DNA from 3 places in the Pseudomonas sp. I2 genome. Region 2 is predicted to be linked to each of the others. Evidence: riboswitches for the same ligand, from Rfam matches in the RefSeq annotation. Region 2 holds a riboswitch; each other region holds the start of a gene.
What was found. Region 2 has a riboswitch for cobalamin ahead of WCE05_RS25405 (TonB-dependent receptor). Riboswitches for the same ligand answer to the same signal wherever they lie in the genome.
Positions count from the first base shown of each region.

Region 1: it holds a riboswitch for cobalamin, as region 2 does, so the genes downstream of both, cobO (cob(I)yrinic acid a,c-diamide adenosyltransferase) here and WCE05_RS25405 (TonB-dependent receptor) in region 2, are expected to answer to the same signal.
Region 3: it holds a riboswitch for cobalamin, as region 2 does, so the genes downstream of both, cobW (cobalamin biosynthesis protein CobW) here and WCE05_RS25405 (TonB-dependent receptor) in region 2, are expected to answer to the same signal.

Region 1 covers NZ_JBCGFQ010000004.1:29,927-37,791, forward strand. The annotation lists gene hda (DnaA regulatory inactivator Hda) at 1-492, shown strand, start outside; gene WCE05_RS03220 (C40 family peptidase) at 620-1,258, shown strand; gene WCE05_RS03225 (C40 family peptidase) at 1,399-1,935, shown strand; gene WCE05_RS03230 (sorbosone dehydrogenase family protein) at 2,085-3,401, opposite strand; gene WCE05_RS03235 (hypothetical protein) at 3,499-4,077, opposite strand; cobalamin riboswitch at 4,228-4,451, shown strand; gene cobO (cob(I)yrinic acid a,c-diamide adenosyltransferase) at 4,569-5,180, shown strand; gene WCE05_RS03245 (cobyrinate a,c-diamide synthase) at 5,177-6,472, shown strand; gene bluB (5,6-dimethylbenzimidazole synthase) at 6,469-7,119, shown strand; gene cbiB (adenosylcobinamide-phosphate synthase CbiB) at 7,116-7,865, shown strand, end outside.
Region 2 covers NZ_JBCGFQ010000093.1:16-6,181, reverse strand. The annotation lists partial or broken gene WCE05_RS25435 (TetR/AcrR family transcriptional regulator) at 1-91, opposite strand, end outside; gene WCE05_RS25430 (NAD(P)H-dependent oxidoreductase) at 185-787, shown strand; gene thpR (RNA 2',3'-cyclic phosphodiesterase) at 813-1,358, opposite strand; gene lpxO (lipid A hydroxylase LpxO) at 1,538-2,437, shown strand; gene WCE05_RS25415 (carboxymuconolactone decarboxylase family protein) at 2,532-2,876, shown strand; gene WCE05_RS25410 (GNAT family N-acetyltransferase) at 2,955-3,524, shown strand; cobalamin riboswitch at 3,587-3,792, shown strand; gene WCE05_RS25405 (TonB-dependent receptor) at 3,905-6,031, shown strand.
Region 3 covers NZ_JBCGFQ010000072.1:3,636-11,500, reverse strand. The annotation lists gene WCE05_RS24215 (transporter substrate-binding domain-containing protein) at 1-1,667, opposite strand, end outside; gene WCE05_RS24210 (response regulator) at 1,682-2,296, opposite strand; gene cobM (precorrin-4 C(11)-methyltransferase) at 2,545-3,300, opposite strand; gene WCE05_RS24200 (cobalamin biosynthesis protein) at 3,333-3,743, opposite strand; gene WCE05_RS24195 (CbtA family protein) at 3,743-4,432, opposite strand; gene WCE05_RS24190 (CbtB-domain containing protein) at 4,443-4,628, opposite strand; cobalamin riboswitch at 4,724-4,948, opposite strand; cobalamin riboswitch at 5,031-5,229, shown strand; gene cobW (cobalamin biosynthesis protein CobW) at 5,329-6,396, shown strand; gene cobN (cobaltochelatase subunit CobN) at 6,400-7,865, shown strand, end outside.

The sequences.
Region 1 (7,865 bases), on a different contig from region 2:
CTGGGCGAGCCGGCTGTCTACCTGCCCCTGGCGCAACTGCTCGACCGTGGCGTGGAACTGCTCGACTACCTGGAGCAGTACGAGCTGGTGTGCATCGACGACTTGCACGTGATCGCTGGCAAGGCCGACTGGGAAGAGGCCATGTTCCACCTGTTCAACCGCTTGCGCGACAGCGGTCGACGCCTGCTGCTGGCGGCGTCCAGTTCGCCACGCGAGCTGCCGATCAAGCTGCCGGACCTCAAGTCGCGCCTGACCCTGGCACTGATCTTCCAGATGCGTGGCCTGTCCGACGAAGACAAGCTGCGGGCCTTGCAACTGCGGGCCTCGCGCCGTGGCCTGCACCTGACCGACGAGGTCGGCCATTTCATCCTGACCCGGGGCACGCGCAGCATGAGCGCGCTGTTCGATCTGCTCGAGCGCCTGGACCAGGCTTCGCTGCAAGCGCAGCGCAAGCTGACCATCCCCTTCCTCAAGGAAACCCTGGGCTGGTGAGCCCTCGAAAGTAGCGGGCCAGAGCCTCGAAACGGAAAAGTCACATTTTTTTCGATAAAATTTGCAAATGGCCATGATAGAGGGCATAGTTTCCCCCTTCTAAAGGACTACAGACACGGTCGTGCCCATGCTCAAGCGCTTCGCACCCCTCGTGCCACTTGCACTCGTGAGCCTGCTTTTCGGCTGCGCCACCCAAGGCCCGGTTACCCAACCGCAGGATCAACAGCCCGTCACCGCCCAGTCCGCGGCCATGGCCAAGCCTTCCGCCTCTTCCGTTTTCGCCGAGGAGCCGCTGGCCACCGAGGAAGACCTGGACACTTTTTCCAGCAACGGCAAGCCCTACGAACTGCCGGCCCTGGCCGACAGCATCCTGGAGCGTGGCATGTCGCTGATCGGCACCCGTTATCGCTTCGGCGGTACTTCGGAGAAGTCCGGCTTCGATTGCAGCGGTTTCATCGGCTATCTGTTCCGCGAGGAGGCCGGCCTCAACCTGCCGCGCTCGACCCGCGAGATGATCAACGTCGATGCCCCCAAGGTTGCCCGCAACAAGCTCAAGCCTGGCGACCTGCTGTTCTTCAGCACCAATGGTCGTGGCCGGGTCAGCCATGCCGGCATCTACCTGGGTGACAACCAGTTCATCCACTCCAGCAGCCGCCGCAGCGGTGGCGTGCGCATCGACAACCTCGGTGACCGCTACTGGAGCAAGACCTTCCTCGAGGCCAAGCGCGCCTTGGCCATGGCGCCGACCACGATCTCGCGCAACTGATATCAAAATGCTGTACCCTGCCACGGCGGCGATGCTGAAAAAGCTCGCCGCCGTGCGCATTTACGAAAAGCGTCTAATCTGAATTCTCAACTCTTTTGACTTCGGCTACGGCCGAACGGTCTCGACAGGAAGTTCTGGCCATGGCGATGATGGCGCGCTTCGCACTCCTTTCCCTGGCGGCACTGCTCGCCGCCTGTTCCAGCCGAGCCCCGGCACCTGCGCCGGTGGCCAAGGCCCCCGTTACCTTCAACGCGCAGGCGGCGTCCTCGCCGGTGGCCGACGACGTGCTGTTCCGGGCTATCGGCCTGGTGGGCACGCCCTATCGCTGGGGCGGCAACACGCCGGACGCCGGGTTCGACTGCAGTGGGCTGATCGGCTACGTGTACCGGGATGCGGCGGGGATCAGCCTGCCGCGCTCGACCCGCGAGATGATCGTCATGCGGGCGCCGAACGTGGATATCGGTTCGCTGCAGTCCGGGGACCTGGTGTTCTTCGCCACCAACGGTGGGTCGCAGGTCAGCCATGCGGGGATCTACGTAGGGGAGGGGCGGTTCGTGCATGCACCTTCCACGGGCGGGACAGTGCGCTTGGATTACCTGTCCAACAGCTACTGGGCCCGGGCCTACCTGCAGGCCAAGCGGGTGCTGCCGCCGGGGCACCTGGCGCGCAATCCCTGAGTCCGATGCCCGCCTGCGAAACGGCATCGGGGCTACCTTGCAGCCCCACAGGTTCACCGTTGCCTCAAGATCAGTGGTGAACCTGTGAGGGCGGGCTTGTCGGGGCACGAACCGCCGTGAATGGGCCGGCACAGGCCAGCCCAAGCCCCTCACTGCTCCTTGCTCACCCGCCAGATCACGTTCCCGACATCATCGGCCACCAGCAACCCGCCCCGCTGGTCATTGACCACGCCCACCGGCCGCCCCATGGCCTTGCCCTTGCCATCGAGAAACCCCGTCAACAGGTCGATCGGCTTCCCGGCGGGTTTCCCCTCGGTGCTGAACGGCACGAAGATCACCTTGTAGCCACTGTGCGGCTTGCGGTTCCACGACCCATGCTGGCCCACGAACGCCCCCTGCTCGAACGGCGCCGGCAGCACACCCGGCTGGGCGAAGGTCAGCCCGAGGGATGCGGTATGCGGCCCCACCGCGTAGTCCGGCACGATGGCCTGGGCGACCTTTTGCCGATCCTGCGGCTCGACCCGCCGGTCCACATGCTGGCCGTAGTAACTGAACGGCCAGCCATAGAAGCCCCCGTCCTTGACTGAGGTGATGTAGTCCGGCACCAGGTCGCTACCGATCTCGTCGCGCTCGTTGACCGCTGTCCACAACGCACCGCTGTGTGGTTCCCAGGCCAGGCCGTTGGGGTTGCGCAGGCCGGAGGCGAAGATCCGGTGCTGGCCGCTGGCCGGGTCCACCTCCCAGATCGCCGCACGGCCTTCTTCCTGGTCCAGGCCGTTTTCGCCGACATTGCTGTTGGAGCCCACCGTGACATAGAGCTTCTTGCCATCGGGGCTGGCGATCACGTTCTTGGTCCAGTGGTGGTTGAGCCGGCCGCCGGGCAGGTCGACCACTTTCTTGCCTTCAGCGCGAATCTGCATGGCCCCCGGCTCGTAGTGGAAGCGCAACAGGCGGTCGGTATCGGCCACGTAGAAGTCCTTGCCCACCAGGGCCATGCCGAAGGGTGAGTTGAGCCCTTCGATGAAGGTGGTGCGAATTTCCGCGACGCCATCACGGTCAGCGTCGCGCAGCAGGGTGATGCGGTTGGCGCTGGGTACGCCGGCGCCGGCCCGTTTCATCACCTGGCCCATGACCCAGCCACGGATTCCCTTGCCGTCGTCGGGCTTGGCCGGGGCGTTGGTCTCGGCCACCAGCACGTCGCCGTTGGGCAGCACGTAGAGCCAGCGGGGATGATCGAGGTGCTCGGCGAAGGCCACCACCTGGGTGCCGGTCGCCGACGTGGGCTTGGCGCCCTCCGGCCAGCCGATCGCCGGGGCGATGTTGACGGTCGGGATCAAGGTCTTGTTCGGCTCGGGCAGTTGCGGGGACGGTCCCGATCCGTCGCTGACGTCCAGGCGCGCGGATTCTCCGCAGCCGCCGAGGCTGACGGCCAGGGCCAGCAGTAGCGCGATATGCATCCTGTCCATGCTCGGGTCCTCGTGGGGGCTCATGTGGAATCAGAGCGACGGGCCACCGTCGAGGTTCAACTTGTCGGTAGGGCGCATTCGGCTAGCTGGGCCCCGCTCAGGCCTGCTTGAGCAGCAGCGCCACGCCGGGAAAGTACTGCGCCGCTTCATTGTGCAACTTGCGATAGGCGTAGGGAAAATACCAGGCGATGGCGCAAGCGCTGTGCTTCTGCAGGTCGTCGACCAGGTCCTGCAACTCCTCGGGGCTGGCATGCTGGCCGGCTTTCCACGGGCTGACGAACAGGGCGCCGACCTTGAGTTGGCTGGGATAGGCGATCTGCCGGGCGAGGGCGGCGGTTTCCTGCACAGCCGTGCTCAGGTCCAGGCGGGCGATGCGCGGCCAGCGCTGGCTGGCGCGCAGGTGGACGCTGTCTTCCGAGGTGCTGATGGACAGGTCGCAGCGGCCCTCGCGCTCGCCCTCGTCACGTTGCTTCTTGCTCATGGACTGTTCCAGCGCCACCAGTTCGGCCTGCCAGGCCGCGGCCGCGAGCAGGCCGGTGTTGGCCGCGGCGCCATGCCAGTACGGGGCTTCGTTGTCGCCATGGACCTGGTTGAAGCGGTCGATGCATTCCGGCCAGCGCTCCAGCGCCGGGCGCAGGAACTCCAGGCGCGGGTTATTGATGATCAGGCCTTGCATGCTGCGCTCTCCTGTCGTTGTGATCGCGTTCAGCGAAAATTGATGGCTATGTGATATCACTGCTTTCAGTTTGTTACAAGCGGCCGGATCGGCCATTGATCCAGGCCAGATCGGCCTCGTTTCATTGACGCTCCGGGTGCAACCCTCTAACCTTCGCGGCGTGTTTCAGGTGCTCTGCCAGCCGAGGCTGGGCAGGGTGAAACTGGGAAGCCGGTGGGCGCCAGCAAGGCGCGATTCCGGCGCTGCCCCCGCAACGGTAGGTGAGTCGAGGACCGCGCAGGGCCACTGGATGCAGGCATCCGGGAAGGCGCGCGGCCCATGGGCCCAGGCCCTGCTCACGAGCCCGGAGACCGGCCTGTCACTGCCAACGGCATCACGGAGGGTGATGCGCGGTGCACCGTGGCGTCCGCCATGGCCCCTGCGCGTTCTCCGTCTGCCCGCCTATCGACCTGTCGTCGCCCATCCGTGCCGACAGCCTGCGGAGAACCCTGATGAGCGAATCCTCCGAACGCGACGAACGCCACCTGGCGCGCATGCAGCGCAAGAAGGCGATCATCGACGAACGCATCGCCAACGCGCCCAACGAATGCGGCTTGCTGCTGGTGCTCACCGGCAACGGCAAGGGCAAGAGCAGCTCGGCCTTCGGCATGCTTGCCCGGGCCCTGGGCCACGGCCTGCAATGCGGCGTCGTGCAGTTCATCAAGGGCCGCAACAGCACCGGCGAAGAGCTGTTCTTCCGGCGCTTCCCCGAGCAGGTGCGCTACCACGTGATGGGCGAGGGCTTCACCTGGGAGACTCAGGATCGCCAGCGCGACATCGCCGCCGCCGAGGCGGCCTGGGCGGTTTCGCGCCAACTGCTGCAGGACCCGGGCGTGCAGTTCGTGGTGCTCGACGAGCTGAACATCGCCCTCAAGCACGGCTACCTCGACCTCGACCAGGTGCTCTCGGACATCCAGGCCCGTCCGCCGATGCAGCACGTCATCGTCACGGGCCGTGCCGCCAAGCCGCAGATGATCGAGCTGGCCGATACCGTCACCGAGATGGGCATGGTCAAGCACGCCTTCCAGGCCGGCATCCGCGCGCAGAAGGGCGTGGAACTATGAGCCGACCCCGGCATTGTCCGGCGGTGCTGATCGCAGCACCGGCGTCCGGCCAGGGCAAGACCACGGTCACCGCCGCCCTGGCGCGCCTGCACCGCAACCTCGGGCGCAAGGTGAGGGTGTTCAAGTGCGGGCCGGATTTTCTCGACCCGATGATCCTCGAACGGGCCAGCGGTGCACCGGTGTACCAGCTCGACCTGTGGATGATCGGCGCGCAGGAAAGCCGCCGCCTGCTCTGGGAAGCGGCGGGCACGGCCGACCTGATTCTTATCGAGGGGGTCATGGGGCTGTTCGACGGCACACCGTCGAGCGCCGACCTGGCGCGTCACTTCGGTGTACCCGTGCTGGCGGTGATCGATGGCACAGCCATGGCCCAGACCTTCGGCGCCCTGGCCTTGGGCCTGGCACGCTACCAGCCGGACCTGCCGTTCGCCGGGGTGCTGGCCAACCGCGTCGGCAGCCTGCGCCATGCGCAACTGCTCGAGGGCAGCCTGACCGAGGGCCTGCGCTGGTACGGCGGGCTCTCCCGCGAGCGTGGCATCGAGCTGCCCAGCCGCCACCTGGGGCTGGTCCAGGCCAACGAGCTGAACGACCTGGACCTGCGCCTGGACGCCGCGGCCGAGGCCCTGGGCGCCAGTTGCGACGCCACGCTGCCGCCAGCGGTGGCCTTTGCCGAACCCGACCCTATCGCCCCCAGGCCGTCGCTGGCCGGTGTGCGCATCGGCGTGGCCCGTGACGAAGCCTTCGCCTTCACCTATGGCGCCAACCTCGATCTGTTGCGCGAGCTGGGCGCCGAACTGCGCTTCTTCTCGCCCTTGCACGACCGGGAACTGCCCACGGTAGACAGCCTTTACCTGCCAGGGGGCTACCCTGAGCTGCATCACCAGGCCCTGGCGGCCAATGCCCCTCTGCTCGAAGCGATCCGCGCCCATCACGCCCAGGGCAAGCCGCTGCTGGCCGAGTGCGGTGGCATGCTCTACCTGCTCGAGGCCTTGACCGACGTGGCCGGTGAGCGCGCCACGCTGCTCGGCCTGCTGCCGGGCGAAGCGGTGATGCAAAAGCGCCTGGCGGCCCTGGCGCTGCAGGCTGTGGAACTTCCGGAAGGGACCCTGCGCGGGCATACTTATCATCACTCCCTGACCAGCACCCCGCTCGAACCGATCGCCCGCGGCCAAAGCCCCAACGGCGGTCGTGGCAACGAGGCGGTCTATCGCCAGGGACGACTGACGGCGTCGTACATCCACTTCTATTTCCCCTCCAACCCTGACGCGGCGGCGGCGCTGCTGCGGCCATGAGCGAACACGCCTTCAGCGACGCCGAGCGCGCCGCGGTCTACCGGGCCATCGGCGAGCGCCGCGACATGCGCCATTTCATCGGTGGTGAGGTAGCGCCAGCGCTGCTGGCCCGCCTGCTGGCCGCCGCGCACCAGGCGCCGAGCGTCGGCCTGATGCAGCCCTGGCGCTTCATTCGCATCAGCCGACGCGAGCTGCGTAGGCAGATCCAGGCGCTGGTGGAGCAGGAGCGCGTGCGCACCGCCGAAGCCTTGGGCGAGCGCTCCGACGCTTTCATGAAACTCAAGGTCGAAGGCATCCACGACTGCGCCGAAGTGCTGGTGGCGGCGCTGATGGACAACCGCGAGGCGCACATCTTCGGCCGCCGCACCCTGCCGGAAATGGACCTGGCCTCCCTGGCCTGCGCGATCCAGAACCTCTGGCTGGCGGCGCGCGCCGAGGGCCTGGGCATGGGCTGGGTGTCGCTGTTCGAACCGCAGGCCCTGGCCCAACTGCTGGGCATGCCCGCTGGCGCCAAGCCGGTGGCGGTGCTGTGCCTGGGGCCTGTGGCGCAGTTCTATGCCGGGCCGATGCTGGTGCTGGAGAACTGGGCCGAGGAGAAGCCCTTGGGCGAGATGCTGTACGAGAACCAATGGGGAGAACGGCCATGAGCGTGGCCCTGCTGACCGTGGCCGGCGTGGCCCTCGATGCCTTGCTGGGCGAACCCCGGCGGCGCCATCCGCTGGTGGCCTTCGGCAACCTGGCGTCGCGCCTGGAGCAACGCCTCAACGCCGGCGGGCGCGGCTGGCGCAGCCACGGCGTGAGCGCCTGGTGCCTGGCGGTGGTCCCGCTGACCCTGCTGGCGCTGATCCTGTCCTGGCTGCCCTATGTCGGCTGGCTGGTGGACGTGCTGGCGCTGTACTGCGCCCTGGGCCTGCGCAGCCTCGGCGAGCATGTGCTGCCGGTGGCCGAGGCCCTGCGGCGTGGCGACCTGGACGCGGCCCGGCAGCGGGTGGGCTACCTGGTCAGCCGCGAAACCCGTGAACTGGACGAGCCCGCCGTGGCCCGGGCGGCCACAGAGTCGGTGCTGGAGAACGGTAGCGACGCGGTGTTCGCCGCGCTGTTCTGGTTCGTCGTCGCCGGTGCCCCTGGCGTGGTGCTGTATCGCCTGAGCAATACCCTCGATGCCATGTGGGGCTACCGTAACCAACGCTTCGAGCGCTTCGGCTGGGCTGCGGCACGCATCGACGATGTACTCAACTACCTGCCCGCCAGGTTGGTGGCGCTGACCTACGCCCTGCTCGGCAAAACCCGCCTGGCCCTGGCCTGCTGGCGCCAGCAGGGGCCCCAGTGGGACAGCCCCAACGCCGGCCCGGTGATGGCCGCTGGCGCCGGTGCCCTGGGCGTGGAGCTGGGC
Region 2 (6,166 bases):
GGATCAGTTGCCAGGCCACGTCGAGCAATTGGCGGCGCCTCGCCTCACGGGACAGGCGTTTGCGCGGCAGCGGTTTGTCATCGCTTGACATCGATTACCTACCAAAAGTAACTTACCAACAGTAACTTACTACGAGTATATAACGCCGCCCCCACTCACGCACCCTTTCATCTGGAGAACCGCCATGCATGCCCTGATCGTCATCGGCCACCACGACCCAGAATCATTGACCCATGCCCTCGCCCAACGCATCGCCGACGGCCTGGCCAGCGCCGGCCACACGGCCGAAATCGCCGACTTGGCCCGAGAAGGCTTCGACCCCCGCTTCGGCCTGGCCGACCATGCCGTGCATCGTCGCCTGGCCCCACCACCGGCGGATGTGCTCGCCGAGCAGGCGCGCATCGAGCGCGCCGATGCGCTGGTGCTGGTGTACCCGGTCTACTGGTGGTCGCTGCCAGCGCTGCTCAAGGGCTGGGTCGAGCGTGTGTTCAGCAATGGCTGGGCCTTCGACTACCAGGTCAACGGCCCGACCATCAAGAAACTCCAGGGCCTTACCGTGCACCTGGTCGGCGTCGCAGGTGCCGATGCCGGTACCTTCGAGCGGCATGGCTACGGCGAGGCGATGCGCGTGCAAATCGAACACGGCATCTTCGACTACTGCGGTGCTCAGGTACTGAGTTCGAACGTGCTCACCGACAGCGAGGGCCAGGATCCCAAGGGCCACCTGCGCACCGCCTGGCAACTGGGCCAGCAGTTGTTCGAGCCGGCCCGCAGCCAAACAGCATAGGAACCCGACCTTGCTTGCCCATGCCTTAGCCCGTCAGCGACCATTCGGCCAACGGCCAGTAGCGACCCTTGCGTGACTCGTAGAGGGTGAAGTGCCGGACGGCGAGGAAGAACGCCGGTGCCGCCGCGGCTTCCGGCGGCTGGCCACGGAAGTCCCTCGACAGCGTCAGGTGTGGCCGGTACTCGCGGACCTGCTCGGCAATGCCCAGCGGCAGCGCCGCCTGTTGCAGGGCATAGACCAGTTGCCGCAGCGCCGGTGGCGTCTCCCCAGGTTCGAGCACCAGCACACCGGCGCGCTGCCACACCTGCAAGCGGTCGAGCAGCAGGCGCAAAGGCGCGTCCGGGCGCGTGAGATTGTCGACCGCAGCGCACAGGGCCGGCAACCGCGCGGCATCCACATCGCCCAGAAACAGCAGGGTCAGGTGGAAGTTCTCGGCCGGTACGGGCCTTCCACTGCGCAGCCCCAGGCTGCGCCGCCACTGGGCGATGGCACGGCGCTGGGCATCGCTGACCGGCAAGGCGAAGAACAGGCGCTTGAAGGGCGCACCGCTGGGGCGTGAATCCTGGGCCATGCATGCTCCTCGATCTGTGGGGCGCCAGCCCCGAGTGTACGCTCACCTCGATACCTGGCAGATGAACCAGGATGAAACGTTTGCGCCTTCCACTTAAGACGGGTGCACAGGCCTGGCACGATTGTTTATGCTGGCGGGCTCAAGCCATGGCGCATGGCCATTTCGACAAGTATCCGTTCATGAAAATCGCACTCGTCCTGATCTTCGCACTCTCGATCGCCTATGTTCACTTGCGCGGTCGGGTTCGCCACAAGCTGACCCGCCAACTGGGCGATCACTCCAGCTTCCTGGCTCCGGTCAACAGCTTCCTGTACCTGTTCTCCCAGCACCCGGCCAAGCCCTACCTGCCGGTCGAGTCCTTCCCCGAACTGCAGCCGCTCAAGGACCACTGGCGGGAAATCCGCGAGGAGGCCCAGCAACTGCTGCACGTGGGCGAGATCAAGAAATCCGACAACTACGACGACGTCGGATTCAATTCGTTCTTCAAGACCGGCTGGAAGCGTTTCTACCTGAAGTGGTATGGCGAGAGCCACCCCTCGGCGATGAAGCTGTGCCCACGCACCACCGAGTTGCTGCAGGGTATCGGCTCGGTCAAGGCGGCCATGTTCGCCACCCTGCCGCCAGGCGCCAAGCTGGTGCGCCACCGTGACCCCTATGCCGGCTCCTACCGCTACCACCTGGGCCTGGACACGCCCAACGACGACGGCTGCTACATCGATGTCGATGGCCAGAAGTACGCCTGGCGCGACGGCGAGGCAGTGGTGTTCGACGAGACCTACATCCACTACGCCGCCAACACCACCGAGCACAACCGCATCATCCTGTTCTGCGACGTCGAGCGCCCGCTCAAGTACCGCTGGGCGACCGCCTTCAACCGCTGGTTCAGCCGCAACGTCATGGCCGCCGCGGCGGCCCCCAACGACGCCAACGACAAGACCGGCGGCATCAATCGCCTGTTCACCCGCATCTACCGCATCCGCGAGCGCGGCAAGGCCCTGAAGAAGCGCAACCGCACCCGCTACTACCTGGAAAAGTGGGCGGTGGTCGCGGCGCTGGTGCTGGTGTTCATCTACATCTGAAGCGAAGACGCTGCCCTGGCCATCACAGCCCCTCCAGAGCCTCGTTCTTCGACTAGCCTGAAAGCTCCTGTCACCACCGAACAAGGTGAAAACCATGAGCATGATGGACTGGGACGCCTACCGTAGGCAGTTGATGGCCGGCATCGGCGATCTCAAGCAGTTGTCCCCCGATACCGTGGCCGGCTACATGACTGCCAGCGGTGCCGGGGCCAAGACCAACCACCTGGATGCCAAGACCCGCGAGCTGATCTCCCTGGCCGTGGCGGTGACTACCCGCTGCGACGGCTGCATCGCCGTGCACTCCCAGCAGGCCGTCAGGCACGGCGCCACCCGTGAGGAAATCGCCGAGGCGCTGGGCGTGGCGGTGGCGATGAACGCCGGTGCCGCGCTGGTCTACTCGGCCCGCGCCCTGGATGCGGTCGGCAAGGCGAGCGACTGAACGCCTCCGGCGCCGCAGCCCTTGCGCGGCGGCGCCGGGCAACCCAGACTTGGCGGCCAAGCCCGTGCAGGAGCCGCCATGATCCACATCCGTCCCATGACCCCGGAAGACTTCGAACGCTTCTGGCCCACCTTCCAGGCCATCGTCCAGGCCCGCGAAACCTATGCCTTCGACCCCGGGCTCAGCGTCGAGCAGGCCCGCCAGCTCTGGCTGGAGCTGCCCCTGCGAACCCTGGTGGCCGAGGCGCATGGCGAGTTGCTCGGCTCGTACTACCTCAAGGCCAACGCCGCCGGCCCCGGCGCCCACGTGGGCAATTGCGGCTACATGGTCGCGCCGGCCGCCCGCGGCCGTGGCGTGGCGCGGCTGATGTGCGAGCACTCGCAAAAGCTGGCACGCCAGGAGGGCTTCCTGGCCCTGCAGTTCAACTCGGTGGTGGCGACCAACGAGGTGGCCGTGGCGCTGTGGCACAAGCTCGGCTTCGAGACCGTCGGCCGCCTGCCCAAGGCCTACCGGCACGCTCGCCTGGGGCTGGTGGACTGCCTGGTGATGTACAAGTGGCTGGCGGACGAGCCGGTGGTGGAGAAGCCCGCCCTGCTGATCGGGCGCAAGAACATCGAGGCCAGAGTATCGCGTCGGCGCGGACGCTGATCGCCCTCCTGGACCAGCGCAAGCTGCATCCGAACGATTGACTCCCCACCCGTTCGGTGGTCAGATGCGCGCCAGTTTCAGGTGTCCTGCGCCGCCGCGCGCAGGGTGAAACGGGAAGCCGGTGCGTCGTTGCCACGACAAGTCCGGCGCTGCCCCCGCAACGGTAGGCGAGCGAACCCTTCGACATACCACTGTGCGCATGCATGGGAAGGTGAACGGTTCATGATCCTCGCAAGCCCGGAGACCGGCCTGGAGCTTTTCGTTGGCAACCCGCGGTGGGCGGGCGCAGGCCGGTTTTCGCGTGCGCGCCTGCGTACGTGCTTGGTCGTCTATGCGTTGTTTCCACCGGGATCCATTCATTCCTGCGACAGTGGAACGACATGTCCCGTATCTCCAAGCTTCATACCCTGGCGGCCTGCCTGGCCGTTTCCCTTCCGACCCTGGCCGATGAACACGACGGGCCAGTACTGGCCCTGCCCTCCACGGCCATCACCGATACCCGCGACGAACAGGTCGTCGACCTGGCCACGCCGACCCGAGCCGGTTCGCGCCTGAACCTGAGCGCCCTGGAGACCCCGGCCAGCACCAGCAGCATCAGCGCCGGGCAGATCCAGCAGCGTAACAACCTCACCGTGCAAGACGCGGTGACCCGCTCGCCAGGCATCACCTCGGTCGGCACCCCAGGCAACGGCGGCACCGCCCTCTCCGCCCGCGGCTTCACCGGCCACAGCTCGGTGATGACGCTGTTCGACGGCTCGCGCCTGTACACCGGCGCCGGTACCCAGAGCTTCCCGGTCGATCCGTGGATGGTCGAGCGCATCGACGTGATCCGTGGCCCAGCCTCGGTGCTCTATGGCGAAGGCGCCACGGGCGCGGTGATCAACGTCATCCCGAAAAAACCCTTCGCCGGCGAAATCCGCAACCACCTGCGCCTGGGCTACGGCTCCTGGGACCGCCAACAGCTCGGCCTGGACAGCGGTGGCAGCCTGAGCGAGCGCCTGAGCTACCGGGTCACCCTGAACAAGCAGGAAGGCAATGGCTGGGTCGATCGCGGCGACTCGCGCAACCTGGCCCTCAGCGCCGCCCTGCGCTTCGACGCCAGCGACGACCTGAGCTTCACCCTCGCCCACGAGCGCGGCGATGCCGAGCCGATGAACTACTTCGGCACCCCGCTGATCGACGGCCACTACCGCGACAGCCTGCGCAAGAAGAACTACAACATTCGCGACGACGTCCAGCGCTACCACGACGAGTGGACCCGCCTCGACACCGACTGGACGATCAACGACCACCTCAGCGCCAGCAACCAGCTGTACTACATCAAGAGCCGCCGGCACTGGCGCAACGCCGAGGACTACACCTGGGATGCCGACCGCGGCCAGCTCGAACGCGGCAGCTACCTGCAGATCAAGCACGACCAGGAGCAGATCGGCGACCGCCAGAGCTTCACCTTCGACCACAGCCTGTTCGGCCTGGCCAGCAAGACCGTGGTGGGTGCCGAGTACAACAGGATCCGTTTCAACGTCGACAACAACTCGCCGTACGAAGACGTGGGCGGCGACTACATCGACCCCTGGCAGCCGGCACCGGGCGAGTTCCACAGCCGATCGGCGCTGCGCCCACAGACCCTGTCCACCACCCGTACCTTCGCGCTGTTCGCCGAGAACCGCACCCAGCTCACCGATCGCCTGTCGCTGGTCACCGGTGTACGCCGTGACCAGAACCACATCGATCGGGACAACCTGGTCAGCGACACCCGCAGCGACCGCAGCCTGCAGGGCGGCAACTGGCGCGCGGGCCTGCTCTTCGCGGTGACCGACGAGCTGTCGCTGTACGGCCAGTACTCCACCAGCGAGGACGGGGTCAACAACCTCATCAGCCTCAACCCGACGCAGATGAACTATGACCTGACCGAGTCGAAGCAGACCGAACTGGGCCTCAAGCAGCGCTTCTGGGACGGCCGTGGCGAGTGGACTCTGGCGGCCTACCACATCGTCAAGAAGAAGCTGCTGGTGGACGACCCGGTCACCCACGAGAAGCAGCAAGCCGGCCAACAGACCTCCGACGGCCTGGAGGCGACCCTGGAGCTGGCCCTGGCTAACCAGTGGCAGGTATCGGCCAACGCCGCCGTGGTACGCGCCAAGTACGATGACTTCGATGAAAGGGTCGGCGGCGTTCCCCAGGACCGCGCCGGCAACCGCCCGGCCAACGTGCCGCGCCGCACCGCCAACCTGTGGCTGAGCAAGGGTTTCGGCCAGACCGTGGATGCCGGCATCGGCCTGCGCTACGTCGACGAGCGCTACGCCAACACCGCCAACAGCCAGAGCGTCCCCGGCTACACCGTGGTCGATGCCAACCTCGGCTGGCAGGTGCTGCCGGACGTGCGCCTGGGGCTGCAGTTGAACAACCTGTTCAACCGTGACTATGTGGTGGCCGCCCACAGTGGTGAGCAATGGCTGCTCGGCGCGCCACGGTCGTACTTCGCGACAGTCGACTACAGCTTCTGACCTGAGCGGCTTTCTCCAATTGAGCGGTACTGGGGCTGCTTTGCAGCCCATCGCACAGCCCCCCACCTGAAAAAGCGCTATCGAACCTCAACAAATAATTATAAGATAACATTTCATCTCGCAATCCCTCTTGCC
Region 3 (7,865 bases), on a different contig from region 2:
TTGCGCAGGTAGTTGTTCCAGAACACCACGCCGGCCAGCAGCGCGGCGGCCAGCACCAGCACCTGCAGCACCAGCGAGCGATAATCGCCCCACAGGCTGTCGCTGACCACCGTGCTGGTGCGCCAGCGATTGACCAACTGGTCCAGCTCCTCCGGGGGAATGCTCAGCAGGGCCTTGTCCAGGATCGATTGCAGCTGGGGCTGCCCCGGCGCCACGGCGAAGGCCGCGACCGCCGGGTCATCGCCCTGCAGCCCGGCGATGCGCAGCGTGTCCTTGAACACGTGGGCAATGTAGTAGGCCGCGGTGATATGGGGAATCAGGGCGACGTCGGCGTGGCCGCTGGCCACGGCTTCCATCAGCGTCAGGGCATTGTCCGTCTCGACCACCCGCGCCCGTGGCGCGTGCTGTTGCAGGGCGACGTGCTGGGAGGAGCCGCGCACCAGCGCCACGCGCTGCCCGTCGAGCAGCTCGCTCGCGCCGGCGTCACTGCGCGCCACTATCACCCCTGGGGTGACCAGGTAGGGGCGGGTGTAGCGCAGGCGTGCCGCTCGTCCGGGACCGTAGTCCAGCGCACCGATCATCTCGGCGTCGCCGCGCGCCACTTCGTCGACCATCTCCGGCACCGAGTCGCGCTCGAGCATCTGGAAGCGCAGCCCGGTGCGCAGGCTGATCTGCTTGAGCAGGTCGAGGGTGATGCCATTGGCCTGCTGTTGGCGATCGTTGAAGGTCAGCGGCGCCAGCGCGCTGTTGATCAGCACACGTACCGTGGGGTGGCGGGCGATCCAGTCGTGCTCCTCGTCGCTCAGGCTGGACAGGTGGCGCTCAAGCAGCAGGCTGGTGTTGCCGCTGGTCCAGCGACGTAGGATGGTCATTCGCTCGCTGTCGCTGATCCGTGCCAGCGCCTGGTCGACCAAGCGGCGCAGCCTGTGGTTGTCGTGGGCCAGGGCGAAGGCGAAGGCATCCGTGGGGCCATGCACGAAGTGATCGATGCGCACCTGCCCCTGGTAGCTCTTGCCGATCAGGAAGTCGGTACTGATGGCGTCGCCGAGGTAGGCATCGGCTTCGCCCAGCGAAACGGCGGACAGGCCGGCCAGGGTCGAGCGATACAGCTGCAGTTGCGCCTGTGGGTAGAGCTCGCGCACCGAGGTTTCGGGCAGGTAGTGGTCGACCATCGCCAGGCGCAGGCCGGCCAGGTCTTCATCCTTTTGCAGCAAGCGGCCCTGGCGGGTGACGATCACCGGCAGGTCATCGGCATAGGATTGGCTCAGGGCAAGCTGGGCATCGGCCGCCTCGAAGCCGTTGGAGCTGCCGAGCAGGTCGATCTGCCCGGCATGCAGCGCCTCGATCGCCGCCTGGCGGCTGGCGAAGCGGCGGACTTCGATCGCCACGCCCAGTTGCTCGCCGATCAGCCCGGCATAGTCGGCGCTCAGGCCCTCGTAGTCGCGCTGGCTGACGTTGATCTCGAAGGGCGGGTAGTCGGGGCGGGAGCTGCCGAGCACCAGTACCTTGCGTTGCAGCAGCCATTGCCGGTCGTCCTGGGGCAGGTGCAGCGGCGGGGCGACGCTGGCCGAGCGGGCGAGCAGGTGGCGTGGCTCGGCATCGCCGAGCACCAGGCTCGGCACGCTCAGGAACATGGCCAGCAGCAGGCTCGGCAGCGTGCCTTTCATGGCGGTGGCATGGCTCAGGCGACGTTGTTGCGCTTGGCCAGGTCGACCATCTCGACCAGCGACTCGGTCTTGAGTTTCTCCATGATGCGGCCGCGGTAGGTGCTGATAGTCTTGGCGCTCAGGCTCATGCATTGGCCGATGTGCTTGTTGCTCTCGCCGCGTGCCAGTCGGCGCAGCACTTCCATCTCGCGGTTGGACAAGCTGTCCAGGCGTACGCTCTCGCTTTCCAGCGAACTGCTGTTGACCGACATCTGCGGAAAGGTCGAGTAACCCTTGACCAGGGCCTTGAGGGCGAAGACTGGCGCCTCCAGGTCCTCGTCCTTGCGCACGAAGGCGGCGATGCCGGCGTCCAGGCAGCGGCGCACGTAGAGGTCGGCGGGCTGGCCGGTCAGGGCCATGATCTTTGGCGCCGGCTCGAGCAGTTGCAAGCGCTTGATCACTTCCATGCCATCCAGCCCTGGCAGGCCGATATCGAGGATGACCACGTCGGGCTGCAATTGGCGAGCCATCTGTACCGCTTCGATGCCGCTGCCGGCTTCGCCAACGACCTGGAAGCGTTCGCGTTCGAGCAGCATGCGTACGGCCAGCCGAACGGTGGGGTGGTCATCGACCAACAGTACGGTTGTCATTGGGGAACTCCTGTCTGGGTGTGGTCCGTTTCCTGAAATCACCCAGGAATATGTCTGGGGGCCTGCGTGGCAGCGCGCAAGATACGTCGATTCAGGAGCGTTGGTAATGGCGAGTATAGGGGTGTTGAAAAAGCGAGGTTGGTTTGTTGAAAAACCCTACACGATTAAGGGGTTTCAGTAGGCGGGGGCTGGCAGCGTCTTCGGCTGATTCCTGCACAGGTATTCGCGTGCCGGAATCAGCCGACAGGTTATTGGTCCGCGGGGCGATAGAGGTGGGCGTGCCCGGCTCGGTACAGGGCTGACTCGGCGAACGGCGCATCGCCCAGCACATGGCCCACCAGGATCAGCGCCGTACGCCGGAAGCCCTTGGCCGCAGTGCGTTCGACGATGTCCTGCAAGGTACCCATGACCCAGTCCTGGTCGGGCCAGGTGGCACGATGGACCACGGCGATCGGGCAGTCGGCGCCGTAGTGCGGCAGCAGCTCGGCGATGATGCGTGCCAGGTGCTTGACGCCCAGGTGAATGGCCAGGGTACTGCGGTGCCGGGCAAGGTCGGCCAGTTGCTCGCCGGCTGGCATGGGCGAGCTGTCGCCGTAGCGGGTGAGGATCACCGTCTGTGCCACCGCCGGCAGGGTCAGCTCGCAGCCGAGCAGGGCGGCGCTGGCCGCCGTGGCGGTGACGCCGGGGACGATCTGGTAGTCGATGCCCAGCTCGCGCAGGTAGCGGATCTGCTCGCCGATGGCGCCATACAGGCTGGGGTCGCCGCTGTGCACCCGGGCCACGTCCTGGCCTTTGTCATGGGCACTGCGAATGGCGGCGATGATCTGCTCCAGGTGCAGTTCGGCGCTGTTGATCACTGTTTCGGCACGGTGCCCTTCGAGCACCGCCGGCGGCACCAGGGAGCCGGCATAGATGATCACCGGGCACTGGCGGATCAGGCGCTGGCCCTTGACCGTGATCAGTTCCGGATCGCCGGGGCCGGCGCCGATGAAGTAGACCGTCATGGGGAATCCTTGCGGGTGAGCGGGGGAGGCGATTATCCGCCACTGGCCAGGGCGAGGGTAGCCGGGCCGAGGACCTGGCGCGTTACCCGTAGGGCGGCCGGGCCCTGGGCCTGGCTGGCGAGGGCCAGGGCTGCGCTTTCGGCCACCCCCCAGCAGCCGCTGTGCTGGAAGGTGGTTGCCGAGCGGTGGCTGAGCAGGGGTTCGAAAGCGTGCAGTTGCGCGGGGCTGAACAGCACGAGGGGCAATGCCAGGCGCCTGGCCAGTTCCTGCAAGCCGGGTTCGTTGGCTTTGAGGTCGATGCTGGCGATGCCGCGCAGCAGCGCCGGGGCCAGCCCGTGCGCCGCGAGGGCCCCGCGCAGCAGGGCCTGCAGGGTGTCGGCCGGGCAGCCCTGGCGGCAGCCGAAGCCGGCGTACAACGCCGGCGCAGGAGGGGCGAGGCGCATCAGGCTTGGCTGGTGCGACGGTACAGCCAGGCGCTGAGCAGGCCCAGGGCGAGCCAGAAGGCGGCGTTGGTCACCCAGGAGGCGATCTTGAACTGGGTTTCCAAGGCTTCGGGCGCCAGGCTCTCGTGCATCGCCGGTTGCGGCGCGCCGATCAGGTGCGGCACGACCAGTAGGGCGAGGCCCAGTACCTTGAACAGCCAGTGATGGGCGAACACCAGCAGGGCCAGGCCTGCCGCGGTGGCGGCGGCGGTGCCGATCCACCAGCCCTGGCGCTGACCCAGGTCGGCAGCGGCGGTACCCGGCAGCTCTGGCGGCAGCCCCAGGGTCGGCGCCAGGCAGAACACCGCGAACCCGGCCAGGCCCCACAGTGCGCCGGTGGCCACGCGGCCCGGTTCGCGCAAGCTGTACAGGGCCGCGAGGATCAGGGCGAAACCGACCGCGACCACCAGGTTGCCGCCGGTGGTGGAGAGCAGGCGCTGCCAGCCGTCTTCCGGTGCCCAGGCTTCGGCGTCGTGTTCATGGGCGGCGACGGCATCGCCGTGGCCGTGGTGTTCGGCGACGGGGGCCGCGCTTTCATAGGTTTCCGCCTCGAGGATCAGCGGGCTGACCCACAGGCTTTGCAAGAAGGTCAGCAGCAGGGCGGCGAGCAGGCCGCTGAAGCCGGCGGTACGGGCGATGCGCTTGATCATGCAGGCGTACTCAGTGGCAAGGGAAGGCGGCGCTGTGGCGGGTATCGTGGGCGGCGTTGTGCACGGCCTCGATGTGCGAGAAACCGGCGAAGTAGATCAGGCACAGGCCCAGCAGGCTGGCGCCGGCGGCGATGACGATGCGTTGGCTGAGGCTGACGGGGGTGCTGACGCTGTGTTTGGCGCTGGTGACGGGCATGACGCTTTCCTCTGCTTTGTCATAGGCGGCGGACAAGCGCGACAGCCCCGGGCGCAACGGGCCCAGGGAGATGCGACAGCGCCCGCCCACCGCGGGGTGATCATTCGACGTCAGGCCGGTCTCCGGGCTTGCGAGGAGGAGCAGGGCTCCTGGGGGGGAGCGTCACCTTCCCATGCCCTACGACGTGGCACAGTGGTCAAGACGCTTCGCTCGCTTACCGTTGCGGGGGCAGCACCGGCGTTGTCCGACCCCTTGGGGGCCTGGGACGCACCGGTTTCCCGTTTCACCCCCGAAGGGGCACCTGAACGCAGTGCATTAGCAAATCATGGGGCGGTTTCCCCGTCAATCGCAGGATAGGCAAGGCTTTAGGGCTGCCAAGGTTGACCGCCTGCCAACCACTGCGTAGCCTTGCCGCTTCGAGGTTCTCCGGCCGCCGCCGGAGCTAAGATGGGAACGCGGTCCAAGCCGCGGCTGCCCCCGCAACTGTAAGCACTGAACAGGATCGACACAGCCACTGCGCCAGCGCGGGAAGGCGTCATCCAACCGGCCCGGGGCCGGTACGGTGCAAGCCAGGAGACCTGCCTCGAAACGCTTTCGACTTTCAACCGGGCGGGGTGATCCGGTGGCGAACGGGCCCGGCCGTGGTGGCACGAGGCTTTCGTCCTGCATGCCCGCGCCATCCTGCCAAGGGCATCGCGACATGAAAACACTGGCCAAGCTCCCCGTCACCATCGTCACTGGCTTCCTCGGCTCGGGCAAGACCACCTTGCTCCGGCACATGCTCGACAACGCCCAGGGCCGCCGCATCGCGGTCATCGTCAACGAGTTCGGCGAGCTGGGCATCGACGGCGAGATCCTCAAGCAGTGCAGCATCGGCTGCACCGAGGAAGAGGCCAGCGGCCGCGTCTACGAACTGGCCAACGGCTGCCTGTGCTGCACCGTGCAGGAAGAGTTCTTCCCGGTGATGCGCGAACTGGTGGCACGCCGTGGCGACCTGGACCACATCCTCATCGAAACCAGCGGCCTGGCCCTGCCCAAGCCGCTGGTGCAGGCCTTCCAGTGGCCGGAAATCCGCAATGCCTGCACGGTCGATGCGGTGATCACCGTGGTCGACAGCCCGGCGGTGGCGGCGGGTACCTTCGCTGCCTACCCAGAGCAAGTGGACGCCCAGCGCAAGCTCGACCCCAACCTGGACCACGAGTCGCCGCTGCACGAGCTGTTCGCCGACCAGTTGGCCAGCGCCGACCTGGTGGTCCTGAACAAGGCCGATCTGATCGATGCCGAAGGCCTGGCCAAGGTCCGCGCCGAGGTGGCCGAGGAACTGCCGCCGGCGGTCAAGGTGATCGAGGCCAGCAGCGGGCGCCTGCCGCTGGAGGTGCTGCTTGGCGTGGGCGCCGAGGCCGAGGCGCACATCGATGGCCGGCGCACCCACCACGATGCCCATCACGCTGGCGAAGATCACGACGATCATGACCATGACGCCTTCGACTCGATCTCCATCGACCTGCCCGAGGCCGACGAAAGCCTGCTGCTCGACGCCTTGACGCAACTGGTGGTGGAGTTCGGCATCCTGCGCGCCAAGGGCTTCGCGGCCATTCCCGGCAAGCCGATGCGTCTGCTGGTGCAGGGCGTGGGGACCCGTTTCGACAAACACTTCGACCGCGCCTGGCGTGCCAACGAGCCTCGCCTGACACGCCTGGTGCTGATCGGCCAGGACCTGGATGCCGTGCAACTGGAGGCGCGCCTGCGCCAGGCCCTGGGCGCCTGATCCATGCACCTGCTGCGGACCCAGCCCGGCGGCTTCGTGCCGGACGACAGCATCGCCGACCTCGGCCAGACGCCCGCTGAGCTGGTGATCCTCTGCAGCGGCGACTCGCACCTGGCGCTGCTGGCGGAAACCGCCGAGCAGTTGCCAGACGACTTCCCCAGCCTGCGCCTGGCCAACCCCATGCAGGTGCAGAACCACGCCTCGGTCGACCTCTACGTCGACCAGGTGCTGCGCCACGCCAAGGTGATCCTGGTGTCGCTGCACGGCGGGGTCGGCTACTGGCGCTATGGCGTCGAGCAACTGGTCGAGCTGGCCAACCGCGGTGTACGGCTGATCCTGGTGCCAGGCGATGACCGCCCCGACCCTGAGCTGACCGGCCTGGGCACGGTGACCGGCGAGCAGGCCGAACGGCTCTGGCACTACCTGCGCCAGGGCGGCAAGGCCAATGCCCTGAACCTGTTCAACTGCCTGGCCAGCCTGTGGCTGGGGCGTACCTATGCCTGGGACGAACCGCAGCCGCTGCCGCGCACGGCGGTGTATCACCCCGCCAAGGCCAGCGCCACGCTCGAGGACTGGTACGGCCAGTGGCACCCGCAGCAGCCGGTGGCGCCGCTGCTGTTCTACCGCTCGCACCTGCAGGCGGCCAACACCGCCTTCATCGATACCTTCTGCACACGTTTGCAGGCGATGGGCCTGAACCCGCTGCCGATCGCTGTGGCCAGCCTCAAGGAGCGCGCCTGCCTCGACCAGGTCGAGGCCTGGCTGGACGAGGTCGGCGCCGACGTGGTGATCAACACCACCGGTTTTGCCCTGTCCAGCCCGGAGCAGCCCAACCTGCGCCCGTTGCGTCGCGACGTCCCGGTGTTGCAGGCGATCTGCGCCCAGGACAACCAGCCGGGCTGGGAGGCCAGCGAACAGGGCCTGGGCGCCCGTGACCTGGCCATGCATATCGCCTTGCCGGAGCTGGACGGGCGCATCATCACCCGGCCGGTCAGCTTCAAGGACCTGGCCTGGCGCAGCGAGCGCAGCCAGTCGGACGTGGTCTGCTACAGGGCCCACCCTGAGCGCATGGACTTCGTCGCCGAGCTGGCGCGGCGCTGGGTGGAACTGGCGCGCCTGCCCAACCCGCAGAAGCGCGTGGCGCTGGTGCTGGCCAACTACCCGACCCGCGACGGGCGCATCGGCAACGGCGTGGGCCTGGATACCCCCGGCGCGGCCCTGAACATCCTCCGCGCCTTGCAGGCCGAGGGCTACCCGGTGGCTGGCCTGCCCGACAGCGGCACCGCGCTGATCCAGCAATTGCTGGGCGGCGTGAGCAACGACCTGGAGCACCTCGACCAGCGCCCCTGCGCCCAGAGCCTGGCCCTGGCCGACTACCAGGCGGCCTTCGCCGACCTGCCCGAGGCCAACCAGCAGGCGGTGCTGGCGCGCTGGGGCGCCCCTGAACAAGACCCGATGTACCGCAGCGG